DNA from 3 places in the Priestia sp. J2 genome. Region 1 is predicted to be linked to each of the others. Evidence: a T-box and tRNA genes for the amino acid it is inferred to sense, from the RefSeq annotation. Region 1 holds a T-box; the other regions hold tRNA genes.
What was found. A T-box is a leader RNA that pairs with one kind of tRNA and senses whether it is charged. The one in region 1 lies ahead of tyrS (tyrosine--tRNA ligase), so its partner is inferred to be a tRNA-Tyr.

Region 1 (9,974 bases):
CACTAATTGACAGCGGTCATAAAAATATTGCATTCGTTTCAGGTACGCTAGAAGAACCGATCAATCATGCGAAAAAAGTAAAAGGGTACAAGCGTGCTCTTACTGAAAGCGGATTGCCTGTACGCGATTCTTATATTGTAGAAGGAGACTACACGTACGATTCAGGTATTGAAGCAGTTGAAAAACTATTAGAAGAAGATGAAAAGCCAACTGCTATTTTCGTTGGAACGGATGAAATGGCATTAGGCGTTATTCACGGGGCACAAGATCGCGGGTTGAATGTACCAAACGATCTAGAAGTTATCGGTTTTGATAACACAAGACTTTCAACAATGGTTCGTCCTCAGTTAACATCTGTTGTACAGCCAATGTATGATATTGGTGCAGTAGCGATGCGTCTCTTAACGAAATACATGAACAAAGAAACGGTAGACAGCAGCATTGTACAGCTTCCTCACCGCATCGAGTTCAGACAATCAACAAAATAATACCTGTGAATGAATAAGAACGAATCCAAAGTTCAGACACGGGGAGATAGAATATGAAAAAAATTGATATGCTCACACCTATAGGGATACTAATTGGTATCTCTATGGTTGTGTTTGGGGTTATTTCAAGTGGAGGAATGAGCGGTTTTTTAGCTTTTATTGATGTGCCATCGATTTTAATTGTACTGGGAGGCGTTTTTGGTACGCTGTGCGTGAGCTTTCCGTTAAAACAATTAAAAAATATGGGAAGAGTAGGGAAACAAGCGTTTCAATCGAAAGAAATAAACGTAGAAGAAATTGTAGGAACATTTGTACATTTATCGGAAAAAGCGCGTCGAGAAGGGCTTCTATCGTTAGAAGCAGAGCTTGAACAAATCGATGATTCATTTGTGAAAAAAGGTATTTTGCTAGCCATTGATGGAGTAGAACCAGAAATGATTCGAGAGCTGCTTGAAGCTGAAATAGCTGCAGTAGAAGAAAGACATACGAGAGGTCGAAGTATGTTTGAAAAAGCAGGCGATTATGCCCCCGCTTGGGGAATGATTGGGACGCTCGTTGGGCTAGTGCTAATGCTTAAAAGCCTTAATACCCCTTCATCGCTTGGGCCTAACATGGCAATTGCTCTTTTAACGACTTTCTACGGGGCGCTGCTTTCAAACTTGTTTTTTCAGCCAATCGCAGCTAAATTAGCTGGTAAAACGGAGCATGAGCTTTTTGTTAAAGAAGTGATTATTGAAGGTGTCATCGGCTTGCAGGCGGGGCAAAAGTCTCGCTTTGTGCAAGCAAAGCTAAAAGTATTTGCCCCTGTTGAAAAACGAAAGCTGGAAGAAAAGAGAGAACACGTTCGTGAAGCGTAGAAGAAAAAGGTATTCGGCACAGTCGCCAAAATGGATGGTAACATTTGCTGATTTGGTGACGTTAATATTAGTTTTTTTTATTTTACTATTTTCAATGTCTAGCGTTGATAATCAAAAGTTTCAGACCGTTGTCAATTCGCTTACAAGCGGTGGCTCATTAGCTTCTGTAGAAAAGAGCCAGCAGTCTCAAAAGCTGGATAACATTTTAGCGAAAGTGCAAAATTACCTGAAGGAAAATAAGCTTCAGAATGTTATTACTGCTAAGCGAGATGAACGCGGAGTTGTGCTTATTTTACAAGAACAGGTGCTGTTTGAAACAGGACAGGCAGACATTTTGAAGAAAGGTACCCCTTTCCTGGATGAATTAGGAAGGTTATTCAGTACTATTCCAAATGATATTAAAGTAGAAGGTCATACCGATAATCGACCTATTCACACCTATCGTTATCCATCTAATTGGGAACTATCGGCAGCGCGTGCCAGCGGCGTCATACGTTATTTAACGAACCACTTTTCTCTTTCTGCTAACCGCTTTGAAGCACTTGGATACGGAGATACAAAGCCGCTTGTTCCGAACACGTCTAATGACAATTTACAAAAAAATAGACGCGTCGAAATTATTATTTCAGATCCCGAAGCACAGTGAAAAAGGCCATACGTTTGTATAGCCTTTTTTTAAGAATGAGATGTATGAGAACGAATAGGATAAAGAGCGCGCTCAAGAGTTTGAGCGTTTTTTTCTGTTATTTCTGGTTTTCTTGGAATTGGCTGATAGATATTAGGTTCATCATCCCACTGCGTGCAAATGGGGTGAGGCGATACTTTTGTCCATTTTTCAAGCCATGATAGAGGAAGCATGCCTTCTGCCTTTCGTTCAATCATTTCAAGCCAAATGAATGACCAAGCCCGAGGAACAACCCGCCAAATATCATAACCTCCTCCGCCAACCGCAATCCATCTTCCCTGACAGTATTCATGGGCAATTTCATGAGCAATTTTAGGAATCTCACGGTATATTTTCGTGGTGCCGCATAAATGAGTGAGCGGATCGTAATAATGAGAATCGGCTCCATTTTGTGTCAAGATAACATCTGGTTTAAAAAAAGCAGCTACTTCTTTTAAAGAGGTCTTATAAACGTCGAGCCAAGACTCATCTTCCGTATAAGCATCAACAGGCACATTAAATGAATAACCATAGCCTTCACTGTGCCCGCGTTCGTTAACGTTTCCCGTGCCTGGAAACAAGTAGCGTCCCGTTTCATGAATGGAAAGAGTACAAACGGAAGGATCGTCATAAAATGTCCATTGCACGCCGTCACCATGGTGAGCATCTGTATCGACATAGAGGACGCGCGCGTTGTACTTTTGCTGCATATATTTGATGGCTACCGCGCTATCGTTATAAATACAGAAGCCGGAAGCTTTTCCTCGAAAGCCGTGGTGCAATCCTCCTCCTAAATTTAGAGCATGCTTAGCTTTTCCAGTCATCACATAATCTACAGCCGTAAGTGTACCCCCAACTAAAAACGCACTGGCTTCATGCATGTTGGGAAACATAGGTGTATCTTCTGTTCCAAGACCAAAATCTGCTGCTTTTTCAACAGAAAGCTCGCCGCTTCCTGCTAATTTTACCGCTTGAATATAGCTAGTATCATGGACAAGCTGAAGTTCTTCATCAGATGCCATCCGCGGTAATACAATATCTTGATTGCCTAAAGCGCCAAATTCCCGTAACAGTTCATATGTTAGTTGAACACGAAGCTGGTTAAACGGATGATTATTGCTGAATTTGTACGAAAGAATATCATCTGAATAAATAAATACAGCATTACTAGTCATTACGTCATCTCCGGTAATTTAGGCCATAGCACCTCATAGCCGTTTTCTTTTAATGTATTTATACTAATCAATGGATTAATAGCTTGAATGCGAAGCACAAGGATTTTATATCGTTCATCTACATCAGGGTAGACAAGTACGCTTAAGATGTTTGTTCTCTTTGAACCAAAGAGGGATGTAACTTCAGCGAGCACGCCAGCCTTATTTTCTACTTTTATTTCAATTTGTGAACCTGGCTTATTAGTGCCGGTAAGCTGAATAAACGTATGTAGTAGATCTCTTTCGGTAACAACTCCTACTAACCGCTTGTTTTTTGTGACGGGAATACAACCGATTTGGTGTTCATAAAAAATGCTTGCAATTTCTTCAACAAAATCAAGAGGGTGAGCTGTAATGACTTCTGTTTTCATAATCATCCGCACGGGTTCGGATAGAAGAGCAGATGTATAAGTATTATCTAAAATAGATGGACTTGCATCTCTTACGTCTCGATCAGAAATGATGCCAACTACGTGATGAAGGTCATTAACGATAGGAATATGTCTAATCTTATGTGTATCTAAAAGTTTCATAGCTTCAGCAATCGTATGGTCGGGGGGTAAGGTAACGAGATCGGTTTTCATCATCTCTTCAACAATCATCAGACACAGCTCCTTTTCTTAAAGGTCAGCTCAATACATAAAGCGATTTCGAAAGCGCAGGCTATCAAATTCTTGTATGCTTTCTTGAGGGACTCTGCTCCCGATTCTTACCATCAAACAATTAGCAGGGTGGGAGCTAATCTCCGGATCATCTGTGGCAAACCACGTCAGTCCGCCTTTATTCATCATTTTCTCCATAATTTTGCGGTAATCCCACACATTTAGCCCTGTTCCTTTTAAATCCCAATGCCAGTAGTATTCTGTCGTAATGACAATATAATCTTCCATTGCATCATCCATCATAGATACGATAAGCAAGTTTTTTCCAACAGCGTAGCTGCGAAACGGGGCAGCTACCTCTATAGCTCCTAATTCGATTAAATTCTCCATATTTCCTTCCGACCATCGTTCTAGAGGATCGGGATATAAAAAGGTGACATAACCAATGATTGTATGATGATGACGAGCAATAATGATTCTACCTTCAGGCAAGTTGGCAATCTCGATCAATGCTTCTTTTTGCTGTTCAGGTGGACGAAAGGCCGTTAGTTGCTCATGAAAATCAAGTTGTTGCAAGGTTTGTGAGGAGACAGGTCCTTCAATAACAATTGCTCCAACCGCTGTTTTTAGTTCTTTCATATTGTATGTTTGGGAATGTTTCACATGAATCACCACCTTCAAGCAGTCTTATCTGTATTATAATACAAAAAAAACTCTACATTAAAGCGTTTTCAAAAAATTAAATAAAAGAAAAGGAGTTTTTTCAAAAACATAGAATAGGAAATTAAAAGAGATTCTTGTTAATTCGACACTTATATAACAAAGGTTGTCATATAACAAAGGTTGTCATATAACAAGGGAGACTATTATCCCAATTCCGACAAATAATTTTTATAAAATTGTGAAAAGTCTATTTTTGTTATATAATAGGTTTGTAAATTTTATACATAAGGGGGAGTTTGTGATGAAGGTGGAAGCGCTTCCTGTAATTGAAGGGGTATACAACTTACAGGACTACGATAAAACGTATCAAACCTTTGACTGGTCACAAGTGGAGAAGGAATTTTCATGGCATGAAACAGGTAAATTAAATGCAGCTTATGAAGCAATTGATAAGCACGCAAACTCTACGCGTAAAAATAAAGTTGCGCTTTATTATCGAGATGCGCAGCGCAATGAAAAATATACATTCAAAGAAATGAAAGAATGGTCAAACAAAGCCGCAAACGTGCTAAAACAAGCAGACGTAGAGAAGGGAGATCGTGTGTTTATCTTTATGCCTCGCTCTCCGGAACTTTATTTTGCATTGTTAGGGGCGGTGAAGCTTGGCGCTATTGTTGGGCCTTTGTTTGAAGCATTCATGGAAGGTGCAGTAAAAGATCGTTTGCAAGACAGTGATGCAAAAGTGTTAATTACAACGCCTGAACTGCTGAGCCGCGTTCCGGTGAAGGATTTGCCAGCTTTAAAACACATTCTCCTTGTAGGGGAAAATGTAGCAGAAGAAGGCATTCAACTAGATTTTCTGAAGCGATTAGAAGCGGCGAATAAAGAGGTGGAGATTGAGTGGGTAGATAGAACAGATGGTATGCTGCTTCATTATACATCAGGTTCAACTGGAAAACCAAAAGGGGTGCTTCACGTTCATAATGCAATGCTTCAGCATTATCAAACTGCTAAGTGGGTGCTCGACTTAAAAGATGACGATGTGTATTGGTGTACAGCAGATCCGGGTTGGGTAACGGGAACTTCCTACGGAATTTTTGGTCCTTGGCTTGCTGGAGCAACAAATGTGATTGTAGGAGGACGCTTTAGTCCAGATGCATGGTATCAAGCACTTGAAGATTTTGGCGTAACGGTTTGGTACAGTGCGCCTACAGCATTTCGTATGCTAATGGGTGCTGGCGATGACTTAGTTAAACGCTATGATTTAAGCAGCCTTAGACATGTATTAAGCGTGGGAGAACCATTAAATCCTGAAGTGGTACGCTGGGGAATGAAGGTTTTCCAAAAACGTATTCATGACACGTGGTGGATGACTGAAACTGGAGGTCAGACGATTTGTAATTACCCGTCTATGAAAATTAAACCAGGATCTATGGGAAAACCTATTCCGGGTGTACAAGCAGCAATCGTTGACGATCAAGGACAAGAGCTTCCACCTTATCGAATGGGTAACTTAGCAATTAAAAAAGGCTGGCCATCTATGATGCATGCAATTTGGAACAACAAGGAAAAGTATGAGTCATACTTTATGCCAGGCGACTGGTACGTATCAGGTGATTCCGCGTATATGGATGAAGACGGTTATTTTTGGTTCCAAGGCCGAATTGATGACGTTATTATGACCGCAGGAGAACGAGTTGGTCCATTTGAAGTAGAAAGTAAGCTTGTTGAACACCCTGCTGTAGCAGAAGCGGGTGTCATTGGTAAGCCTGATCCTGTGCGTGGGGAAATTATTAAAGCGTTTATCGCACTTAGAGATGGGTATGAATCTTCAGATGAACTGATTGAAGATATTCGTCAATTTGTGAAAAAAGGGTTAGCTGCTCATGCAGCTCCACGTGAAATCGAGTTTAAAGATAAGCTACCTAAAACACGAAGCGGTAAAATTATGCGTCGCGTTTTAAAAGCGTGGGAATTAGATTTGCCAACGGGCGATTTGTCGACGATGGAAGACTAAGGAGTAAACGTTTCAATCTTTGTAGGGAAAATAAGTGATTTTTATAAAGTTCAAACAGCCAGCTGTTTGAACTTTTTTTTGGACTTGAATTTTAAAATGAAATCATTCATAATTGTGGGGTGTAAACTTTTAAATAAAATAAACTGCAGTGATAGGAAGAAGTAATACTTGTCTCCCTGTTTAAGAGAGCTGATGGTTGCTGAAAATCAGTACATAGACAAATATGAAATACGTCCTTGAGCATCTTTTGTGAACTTACAGTAGCAAAAGACGGGTAGACCGTTACATCATTTAAGTGGGAAATAATTTATTTCCAAATAGGGTGGTACCGCGATATTTTCGTCCCTTCTTTTTTAAGAAGGGGCGTTTTTTATGTTGTTCAACAAATTGTAACGAGCAATTAGATAAAGGAGAGAATATAACATGGATATTTTACAAGATCTTGAGTTTCGAGGGCTCATTAATCAACAAACGGATGAAAAAGGTTTAAATGAACTTTTGAGTAAAGAGTCTGTTCGTTTGTACTGTGGATTCGATCCAACAGCCGACAGCCTTCACATCGGCCACATGCTTCCTGTTTTAATTTTGCGTCGCTTTCAACAAGCTGGACACCAACCGATTGCATTAGTTGGTGGAGGTACGGGTCTTATTGGAGATCCAAGCGGTAAAAAAGCAGAGCGTACGTTAAATGAAAAAGAAACGGTTGCTATGTTTAGTGAGCGTATTAAAGGTCAGCTTTCACGCTTCTTAGATTTTGAAGAAGGTGAAAATGCAGCGGTTATTGCGAATAACTATGACTGGATTGGCACGTTAGATGTTATTACATTCCTACGAGATATCGGTAAAAACTTTGGTATTAACTACATGATGGCAAAGGATTCTGTTCAATCTCGTATCGAATCAGGCATCTCATTTACGGAATTCAGCTACATGATTTTACAATCATATGATTTCTTGAACTTATACCAAACGTATAACTGTAAGCTTCAAATTGGCGGCAGCGACCAATGGGGAAATATTACAGCTGGCTTAGAATTAATTCGTAAATCAGAAGAAGATGCAAAAGCATTTGGATTAACAGTTCCACTTGTAACAAAAGCAGACGGCACGAAGTTCGGTAAAACAGAAGGCGGAGCAATTTGGTTAGACGCTGAAAAAACAAGTCCGTATGAATTCTACCAGTTCTGGATTAATACAGATGATCGTGATGTTATAAAATATTTAAAATACTTTACATTCTTATCACATGAAGAAATTAATGAATTAGCAGCATCTGCAAAAGAAGCGCCTGAAAAACGCGAAGCACAAAAAGCACTAGCAGCGGCGATGACTACGCTTGTACACGGTGAAGAAGCTCTTGAGCAAGCCATTCGTATTTCGCAAGCTTTATTTAACGGAAGTATTTCAGAGTTAACAGCAGAAGAAATTAAGCAAGGATTCAAGGATGTTCCTTCTTACACGCATACAGGTGAAGATATTGGTTTAATCGATTTACTTGTAGAAAGTAAAATCTCTCCTTCTAAACGTCAAGCGCGTGAAGATATTTCAAACGGTGCGATTTACTTAAACGGTGAGCGTGAGCAGGATTTGCAAAAAACAGTAGGAGCAGAAGACCGTATTGAAGGTCAATTTACAGTAATTCGTCGAGGCAAGAAAAAATATACGCTTATTCAATACGCATAAAAAAAGGCCGAAAGGCCTTTTTTTGTATAAAGACAGTAAAAAAGCCGCTCCATAGGGAACGGCTTTTTACTATTAACGAGAGTAGAACTCTACGATTAGTGCTTCGTTGATTTCAGCAGATAATTCAGAACGCTCAGGTAAGCGAGTGAATGTACCTTCTAATTTCTCAGCGTCTACTGTTAAGTAGTCTGGTACGAAGTTGTTAACTTCAAGCGCTTCTTTCACGATTGAAAGGTTGCGAGATTTTTCGCGAACACCGATCACTTGACCAGGTTGTACACGGTAAGATGGGATGTCAACGCGTTTACCGTCAACTAAAACGTGACCGTGGTTAACTAATTGACGAGCTTGACGACGAGTGCGTGCAAGACCCATACGGTATACTAAGTTATCAAGACGAGCTTCTAAAAGAATCATGAAGTTCTCACCGTGCTTACCAGTTAATTTACCAGCAGCAACGAATAAGTTACGGAATTGACGCTCAGTTACACCATACATGTGGCGTAATTTTTGCTTTTCTTGTAATTGTAAACCGTACTCAGAAATTTTCTTACGTTGACCTGGGCCGTGTGGACCTGGAGCGTAAGGGCGTTTTTCTAATTCTTTACCTGTACCACTTAGAGAAAGACCTAAGCGACGAGAGATTTTCCAACTTGGACCTGTATAACGAGCCATGATGACTCCTCCTTGTTTGTGTTTTTATTTTATGCAAAACAAAAACAGACACATTCTAGCGATATGCTCATTTTGTTTTCATGTACCATCGCTCTAGCAGCAGAGAGTTACACGATACACCATCTTTTTAAAAGAATTGCTACTTCTGTAAAACAACCTTTTAATGAGGAACAAAATGAAAAAACATAAAGAAGATTGTATAAGCTGCAATATTTCACACAACGAGTATTATAGGTGTTTCCTCGTATAAAGTCAAGGAAGATTGAAGATTAAAAGATTATAAAAGAAAGGATATATTCATTTGAAGTATGAAAAGAGAAGAAAGAACGTAAGAAAACGGTGGTGATGGCTAATCAAACGTTTGTTTAATAAGCAAAAACCGCTGATTTGCAGCGGTTTTTTTGCTTATTCATATTTAAAGAAAAGAAGTGAGTTCTTTGACGAATTCTTCAAGATACTGTTGATCGATTTCATCAAAGCGATTTTTGATTGGACTGTCAATATCAAGAACACCTAAAAGCTGACCGTCTTTTACAATTGGTACAACGATTTCAGATTGAGAAGCGGCATCACATGCAATGTGGCCAGGGAAGGCGTGAACATCTTCAATTCGCTCTGTTTTTTGATTTTGAGCTGCTGTACCGCATACGCCTTTTCCAAGTGGAATACGAACGCAAGCCGGCAGTCCCTGGAAAGGTCCAAGCACTAACTCCCCGTCTTCCATTAAATAAAAACCTACCCAGTTTACTTCATTTAAAAATTGATTTAGCAAAGCTGAAGCATTTGCTAGATTAGCAATCGTATTGCTTTCTCCTTCTAATAAGGCGCGTAATTGCTTAATTACTAATTCATAATCCTTTTGTTTTGAGCCGCTGTAGTTTTCGACATTAAACAATGTATTCTCCTCCATTCAACATAAGATTTAATGAATTTTTATCAGGAAACGTCAGTTTTAACGCTACTTTGTCGATAAAAGATTACAGGAACTAAAAAGCCTATCACGAATTATGTAGAGAGGCTACTAAAATCCTTTTTAAATACTGTAACGATTTCTACACAATTTTGCAATCATATGTGTTTTGTAAAAATAAATCGAAATGAGGTGTAGATA
Region 2 (3,515 bases), 870 kb from region 1:
ATAATGGATCTAGCTTTTGGAACAACTAATGTGGGATCTACTCTTTTTTCAATATCAGGTTCCTCAAAGCCTGAAGCATAACCTAACTCTTGCTGTGCTAACAATCGATTCTTTAACTCATCAAACATAGAAGCACTCGCAAATCCAATCTTATCGATTCCAATCTCTTTGCTGTATGAAATAATTTCTTCCTTCAACTGATACGCATTCATAGTGAGTAATAGCCTCCTTTCTAAGAAATTCTATATATTCATGCATTGAACTGTTTTCTCACTCAATGAAATGATAGGATGGTATCTATAAACGAACAAATACTAATTATAATAGAAAGGATCAAAAAAATGAACTTTACATTATCACCCGCTATTAAACAGCTTTGCCCTTCTTTTAAAATGGGAATCATTCAGTATAAAAATATTGAAGTTGGCGATTCTCCTCAAATGCTAAAAGGACGTCTGCGCCTTTTTCAAGAATCCATTTATTTTGACCTTGAGTCAAAAAAAGTAACAGAATTTGAAGGTGTTAGCGAGTGGAGAAAGCTTTTCAAAACATTTGGAACGGATCCAAGTAAATACCGTCCTTCTATAGAAGCTTTAATTCGACGGATAGGAAAACAAACGTATCTTCCTTCTATCAATTCTGCTGTGGACATTAATAACTTTTTTTCATTGCAATATGAAGTACCAATTGGAATTTATGATTCTTCTAATTTAGAGGGCCACGTTGAATTTACTATCGGTAAAAAAGAAGAGTCTTACGAAGCTCTAAATGAACGTAACATTTCTTTAGAAAATAAAATCATTTCAAAAGATGCCCTAGGAGCTTTCGGAAGCCCTTATGTGGATTCTAACCGAGCGTACGTAACTGAAAAGACAACACAAGCTGTACAGTTCATCTATTTAAAACCTTCACTTTCAGAAGAACAGGCTTATAAACTAACTAAATCCTTAAGTGACATGTTCATTCAAATTCACGGCGGCGAAGCAACCTATCAAGTCATTAACTGATGTACGTAAATATAGCGTCTATCTTTTCAAGATAGACGCTATATTTACGCTAAAAATAAAAAACGCAACATCTCAGCTTTGAAAGCGAGACACTGCGTTGTGATAACAATATGTATGGAGCGGGTGATGAGAATCGAACTCACGACATCAGCTTGGAAGGCTGAGGTTTTACCACTAAACTACACCCGCAAATATTATCAAAATTTGTCGACCAATAAGTAAAAATAAAAACAGGAATCATCCTGTCAAGTAAAGCTAAAGTACCGATGGTCGGGGTCGAACCGACACTCCCGAAGGAACACGATTTTGAGTCGTGCGCGTCTGCCAATTCCGCCACATCGGCAAAATAAAAAAGGCAAGTTAAAATTATAAATGGTGCCGAGGGCCGGACTTGAACCGGCACGGTAGTCACCTACCGCAGGATTTTAAGTCCTGTGTGTCTGCCAATTCCACCACCCCGGCAGCTTGTAAATAAATGGAGGCGGCAACCGGATTTGAACCGGTGATAAAGGTTTTGCAGACCTCTGCCTTACCACTTGGCTATGCCGCCATTTACTCAAGACTAAATAAATTTATTAAAATTAAATTGGAGCGGAAGACGAGGTTCGAACTCGCGACCCCCACCTTGGCAAGGTGGTGTTCTACCACTGAACTACTTCCGCAAATATGGCTGGGCTAGCTGGATTCGAACCAACGCATGACGGAATCAAAATCCGTTGCCTTACCGCTTGGCGATAGCCCAATATTGGAATATGCATATCGTTTATAAATGGGGCGACTGATGGGAATCGAACCCACGAATGCCGGAACCACAATCCGGTGCGTTAACCACTTCGCCACAATCGCCACGTATATATGCAATGTTAATTTTATAATTGGCAGGGGCAGTAGGAATCGAACCCACACTGACGGTTTTGGAGACCGTAGTTCTACCTTTAAACTATGCCCCTGTAAATGGTGGAGGGGGGCAGATTCGAACTGCCGAACCCGAAGGAGCGGATTTACAGTCCGCCGCGTTTAGCCACTTCGCTACCCCTCCACAATAACTGTGGTGCCGGCAAGAGGACTTGAACCCCCAACCTACTGATTACAAGTCAGTTGCTCTACCAGTTGAGCTACACCGGCATTTTAAAAACAAATGTTTTTAAAATGGTGGCTCGGGACGGAATCGAACCGCCGACACAAGGATTTTCAGTCCTTTGCTCTACCAACTGAGCTACCGAGCCTTATTAAATTTAAAATGGCGGTCCCGACGGGAATCGAACCCGCGATCTCCTGCGTGACAGGCAGGCATGTTAACCGCTACACCACGGGACCACTTGGTTGCGGGGACAGGATTTGAACCTGCGACCTTCGGGTTATGAGCCCGACGAGCTACCGAACTGCTCCACCCCGCGATGATAATATATGGTGGAGGATGACGGGATCGAACCGCCGACCCCCTGCTTGTAAGGCAGGTGCTCTCCCAGCTGAGCTAATCCTCCACTATTATGTAGATAAAAATAAATGGTGACCCGTACGGGATTCGAACCCGTGTTACCGCCGTGAAAGGGCGGTGTCTTAACCGCTTGACCAACGGGCCACTGTGCTAATTAAATAAAAATGGCGGAGAGCAAGGGATTTGAACCCTTGAGACAGCGTTAACCGCCTACACGATTTCCAATCGTGCTCCTTCGGCCACTCGGACAGCTCTCCAAATGGCTCCACAGGTAGGACTCGAACCTACGACCGATCGGTTAACAGCCGATAGCTCTACCACTGAGCTACTGTGGAATAATAACAGCCTGGCAACGTCCTACTCTCACAGGGACAAAGTCCCAACTACCATTGGCGCTAAAGAGCTTAACTTCCGTGTTCGGTATGGGAACGGGTGTGACCTCTTCGCTATCGCCACCAGACATATTATATTATACATGATTTAAAAAAGAAAGCAAGACTTTTTTTGAAAAAGTTTTGTTCTTTCAAAACTAGATAACAGGTTGCTGAGTAAAGCTTACGCTTTTAAAGTTTGGTTAAGTCCTCGATCGATTAGTATCAGTCAGCTACACATGTCGCCACGCTTCCACCTCTGACCTATCAACCTGATCATCTTTCAGGGATCTTACTAGCTTGCGCTATGGGAAATCTCATCTTGAGGGGGGCTTCATGCTTAGATGCTTTCAGCACTTATCCCGTCCACACATAGCTACCCAGCGATGCCTTTGGCAAGACAACTGGTACACCAGCGGTGTGTCCATCCCGGTCCTCTCGTACTAAGGACAGCTCCTCTCAAATTTCCTACGCCCACGACGGATAGGGACCGAACTGTCTCACGACGTTCTGAACCCAGCTCGCGTACCGCTTTAATGGGCGAACAGCCCAACCCTTGGGACCGACTACAGCCCCAGGATGCGATGAGCCGACATCGAGGTGCCAAACCTCCCCGTCGATGTGGACTCTTGGGGGAGATAAGCCTGTTATCCCCGGGGTAGCTTTTATCCGTTGAGCGATGGCCCTTCCATGCGGAAC
Region 3 (3,515 bases), on a different replicon from region 1:
AAGACCCCGTGGAGCTTTACTGTAGCCTGATATTGAATTTTGGTACAGCTTGTACAGGATAGGTAGGAGCCTGAGAAGCCGGAGCGCTAGCTTCGGTGGAGGCGTCGGTGGGATACTACCCTGGCTGTATTGAAATTCTAACCCGCGGCCCTGATCGGGCCGGGAGACAGTGTCAGGTGGGCAGTTTGACTGGGGCGGTCGCCTCCTAAAATGTAACGGAGGCGCCCAAAGGTTCCCTCAGAATGGTTGGAAATCATTCGTAGAGTGTAAAGGCACAAGGGAGCTTGACTGCGAGACCTACAAGTCGAGCAGGGACGAAAGTCGGGCTTAGTGATCCGGTGGTTCCGCATGGAAGGGCCATCGCTCAACGGATAAAAGCTACCCCGGGGATAACAGGCTTATCTCCCCCAAGAGTCCACATCGACGGGGAGGTTTGGCACCTCGATGTCGGCTCATCGCATCCTGGGGCTGTAGTCGGTCCCAAGGGTTGGGCTGTTCGCCCATTAAAGCGGTACGCGAGCTGGGTTCAGAACGTCGTGAGACAGTTCGGTCCCTATCCGTCGTGGGCGTAGGAAATTTGAGAGGAGCTGTCCTTAGTACGAGAGGACCGGGATGGACACACCGCTGGTGTACCAGTTGTCTTGCCAAAGGCATCGCTGGGTAGCTATGTGTGGACGGGATAAGTGCTGAAAGCATCTAAGCATGAAGCCCCCCTCAAGATGAGATTTCCCATAGCGCAAGCTAGTAAGATCCCTGAAAGATGATCAGGTTGATAGGTCAGAGGTGGAAGCGTGGCGACATGTGTAGCTGACTGATACTAATCGATCGAGGACTTAACCAAAATTTTAAAAGCGTAAGCTTTACTCAGCCAACTGTTATCTAGTTTTGAGAGAGCAATCTCTTGTCTGGTGGCGATAGCGAAGAGGTCACACCCGTTCCCATACCGAACACGGAAGTTAAGCTCTTTAGCGCCAATGGTAGTTGGGACTTTGTCCCTGTGAGAGTAGGACGTTGCCAGGCAATGAATAAAACCCCTTATGAGTCTCTTGTAAAGAGCATAGGGGTTTTTTATTTGAAATAGTTTATTATGAGTATTCAAAATAACGCTTATTAACGCGCTTATATAGATTCTTTGGAGGATTAGCTCAGCTGGGAGAGCACCTGCCTTACAAGCAGGGGGTCGGCGGTTCGATCCCGTCATCCTCCACCATCGTGCCGGTGTAGCTCAACTGGTAGAGCAACTGACTTGTAATCAGTAGGTTGGGGGTTCAAGTCCTCTTGCCGGCACCATTTATATCGGAGGGGTAGCGAAGTGGCTAAACGCGGCGGACTGTAAATCCGCTCCTTCGGGTTCGGCAGTTCGAATCTGCCCCCCTCCACCATCTTTATTGGGCTATCGCCAAGCGGTAAGGCAACGGATTTTGATTCCGTCATGCGTTGGTTCGAATCCAGCTAGCCCAGCCATAGAGAGCCATTAGCTCAGTTGGTAGAGCATCTGACTTTTAATCAGAGGGTCGAAGGTTCGAGTCCTTCATGGCTCACCAGTTATATTTACACGCGGGTGTGGCGGAATTGGCAGACGCGCTAGACTTAGGATCTAGTGTCTTATGACGTGGGGGTTCAAGTCCCTTCACCCGCATCTTAATTTAGATAAATGCGCGGAAGTAGTTCAGTGGTAGAACACCACCTTGCCAAGGTGGGGGTCGCGAGTTCGAACCTCGTCTTCCGCTCCATATATATATTGGCGGCATAGCCAAGTGGTAAGGCCAAGGTCTGCAAAACCTTTATCACCGGTTCAAATCCGGTTGCCGCCTCCACGTATAAGTCCTGCCGGGGTGGTGGAATTGGCAGACACACAGGACTTAAAATCCTGCGGTAGGTGACTACCGTGCCGGTTCAAGTCCGGCCCTCGGCACCATTTTAATAAGCGCCCGTAGCTCAATTGGATAGAGCGTTTGACTACGGATCAAAAGGTTAGGGGTTCGACTCCTCTCGGGCGCGCCATAAACGGGAAGTAGCTCAGCTTGGTAGAGCACTTGGTTTGGGACCAAGGGGTCGCAGGTTCGAATCCTGTCTTCCCGACCATTTATGGGGCCTTAGCTCAGCTGGGAGAGCGCCTGCCTTGCACGCAGGAGGTCAGCGGTTCGATCCCGCTAGGCTCCACCATACAGTACACGGAGGAATACCCAAGTCCGGCTGAAGGGATCGGTCTTGAAAACCGACAGGGGTGTTAAAGCCCGCGGGGGTTCGAATCCCTCTTCCTCCGCCATTTTCTATTTTGGTCCCGTGGTGTAGCGGTTAACATGCCTGCCTGTCACGCAGGAGATCGCGGGTTCGATTCCCGTCGGGACCGCCACTTTAAAATATGCGGGTGTAGTTTAGTGGTAAAACCTCAGCCTTCCAAGCTGATGTCGTGAGTTCGATTCTCATCACCCGCTCCAAATCCAAGTAAAGGGCCTATAGCTCAGCTGGTTAGAGCGCACGCCTGATAAGCGTGAGGTCGGTGGTTCGAGTCCACTTAGGCCCATCATGTTTTATAGTAATTGAATTTAACTTATAAATTGATACTGGCCCGTTGGTCAAGCGGTTAAGACACCGCCCTTTCACGGCGGTAACACGGGTTCGAATCCCGTACGGGTCATCAAAAAAGCAGTTTGCATTTGCAAACTGCTTTTTTATTTCTATTAAATAAAATTAGGAGGAGATTGAATAAGAAAAGCGAAATAAGCTGTGGTAGCTTCTGCCGTAGGTTTAGTTATTTAGTTAGCGACTCCATTAGCTCTACCGAATTTAGGAGGTTCTTCTGGATCAGCAGAAGCTGCTGATGTTGAAGGAGACGTAACGGAAAAAGCGTTCTTTGAATCTGCTCAATAGTACAATGTGATGGTACTGGGTCTTTAGAGGATGATTCGAACAAACAGGTGATGACCAAAAAACGGTCAACTTTCATAGACCTTAACCGAATGGACTCTTCTGTAACGAGAAACAATGTTTAAAGATCTCCACCATTTTATGTATTAATAACTTAAAATCTTAAATAAAATATTCTCCTTAATATAAATGCCTTTATAAAAGTTGTGCTAATCTCTTTTCTTAATTGCTGAAAATTTGTATCTAATCCCCCCATTGTGTGTAAAACAAAAGTTAAATTCCTTACAGAGCGTTTCTCTGCACGTTAAAGACATATAATTTAATGTTTTTTATTAATAAATGCTGTAATTAAATAATCTCTGCATAAATTTAGACCTTTCTTCTTATCACATTAATTTAATAGGGGATATAATATCAATTTCCTATGTATTGTTCATGACATAGTTATTTGGCTAATGTTTAAATCACTAAGGAAATACTTCTATACATTTAATAAATATATAAAAGGAAAGTTCGTAAAAGTATACTTTTACGAACTTTCCTTTTATATAAGAAATCTACTGTTTTTATCGTTCGTTTAAGTAAGAAAAATAATTACGAACGTTCTCTTTATCTCATACACTTTTACGAACGTTTTTGGTAGA

Region 2: it encodes a tRNA-Tyr, which carries the amino acid that the T-box ahead of tyrS (tyrosine--tRNA ligase) is inferred to sense. The anticodon was not compared.
Region 3: it encodes a tRNA-Tyr, which carries the amino acid that the T-box ahead of tyrS (tyrosine--tRNA ligase) is inferred to sense. The anticodon was not compared.

Annotation. Positions count from the first base shown of each region.
Region 1 is NZ_CP086208.1:4,602,367-4,612,340, reverse strand. Features, by position in the region: gene ccpA (catabolite control protein A) at 1-488, shown strand, start outside; gene motP (flagellar motor protein MotP) at 542-1,345, shown strand; gene motS (flagellar motor protein MotS) at 1,335-1,991, shown strand; gene LJY09_RS23835 (acetoin utilization protein AcuC) at 2,021-3,184, opposite strand; gene LJY09_RS23830 (acetoin utilization AcuB family protein) at 3,184-3,825, opposite strand; gene LJY09_RS23825 (hypothetical protein) at 3,856-4,488, opposite strand; gene acsA (acetate--CoA ligase) at 4,790-6,505, shown strand; T-box leader at 6,645-6,855, shown strand; gene tyrS (tyrosine--tRNA ligase) at 6,929-8,188, shown strand; gene rpsD (30S ribosomal protein S4) at 8,261-8,863, opposite strand; gene LJY09_RS23805 (GAF domain-containing protein) at 9,279-9,758, opposite strand.
Region 2 is NZ_CP086208.1:406,170-409,684, reverse strand. Features, by position in the region: gene queG (tRNA epoxyqueuosine(34) reductase QueG) at 1-212, opposite strand, end outside; gene LJY09_RS02230 (B3/B4 domain-containing protein) at 342-1,007, shown strand; tRNA gene LJY09_RS02225 (tRNA-Gly) at 1,123-1,196, opposite strand; tRNA gene LJY09_RS02220 (tRNA-Leu) at 1,269-1,350, opposite strand; tRNA gene LJY09_RS02215 (tRNA-Leu) at 1,381-1,469, opposite strand; tRNA gene LJY09_RS02210 (tRNA-Cys) at 1,484-1,557, opposite strand; tRNA gene LJY09_RS02205 (tRNA-Gly) at 1,595-1,669, opposite strand; tRNA gene LJY09_RS02200 (tRNA-Gln) at 1,675-1,749, opposite strand; tRNA gene LJY09_RS02195 (tRNA-His) at 1,778-1,853, opposite strand; tRNA gene LJY09_RS02190 (tRNA-Trp) at 1,884-1,957, opposite strand; tRNA gene LJY09_RS02185 (tRNA-Tyr) at 1,963-2,046, opposite strand; tRNA gene LJY09_RS02180 (tRNA-Thr) at 2,057-2,132, opposite strand; tRNA gene LJY09_RS02175 (tRNA-Phe) at 2,158-2,233, opposite strand; tRNA gene LJY09_RS02170 (tRNA-Asp) at 2,249-2,324, opposite strand; tRNA gene LJY09_RS02165 (tRNA-Met) at 2,328-2,404, opposite strand; tRNA gene LJY09_RS02160 (tRNA-Val) at 2,416-2,491, opposite strand; tRNA gene LJY09_RS02155 (tRNA-Glu) at 2,515-2,589, opposite strand; tRNA gene LJY09_RS02150 (tRNA-Ser) at 2,611-2,702, opposite strand; tRNA gene LJY09_RS02145 (tRNA-Asn) at 2,706-2,780, opposite strand; rRNA gene rrf (5S ribosomal RNA) at 2,790-2,905, opposite strand; rRNA gene LJY09_RS02135 (23S ribosomal RNA) at 3,016-3,515, opposite strand, start outside.
Region 3 is NZ_CP086210.1:72,357-75,871, reverse strand. Features, by position in the region: rRNA gene rrf (5S ribosomal RNA) at 905-1,020, shown strand; tRNA gene LJY09_RS27455 (tRNA-Val) at 1,135-1,210, shown strand; tRNA gene LJY09_RS27450 (tRNA-Thr) at 1,215-1,290, shown strand; tRNA gene LJY09_RS27445 (tRNA-Tyr) at 1,299-1,382, shown strand; tRNA gene LJY09_RS27440 (tRNA-Gln) at 1,390-1,464, shown strand; tRNA gene LJY09_RS27435 (tRNA-Lys) at 1,469-1,544, shown strand; tRNA gene LJY09_RS27430 (tRNA-Leu) at 1,558-1,639, shown strand; tRNA gene LJY09_RS27425 (tRNA-Gly) at 1,659-1,733, shown strand; tRNA gene LJY09_RS27420 (tRNA-Cys) at 1,744-1,817, shown strand; tRNA gene LJY09_RS27415 (tRNA-Leu) at 1,830-1,918, shown strand; tRNA gene LJY09_RS27410 (tRNA-Arg) at 1,928-2,004, shown strand; tRNA gene LJY09_RS27405 (tRNA-Pro) at 2,009-2,085, shown strand; tRNA gene LJY09_RS27400 (tRNA-Ala) at 2,091-2,166, shown strand; tRNA gene LJY09_RS27395 (tRNA-Ser) at 2,177-2,269, shown strand; tRNA gene LJY09_RS27390 (tRNA-Asp) at 2,281-2,356, shown strand; tRNA gene LJY09_RS27385 (tRNA-Gly) at 2,368-2,441, shown strand; tRNA gene LJY09_RS27380 (tRNA-Ile) at 2,454-2,527, shown strand; tRNA gene LJY09_RS27375 (tRNA-Glu) at 2,570-2,641, shown strand.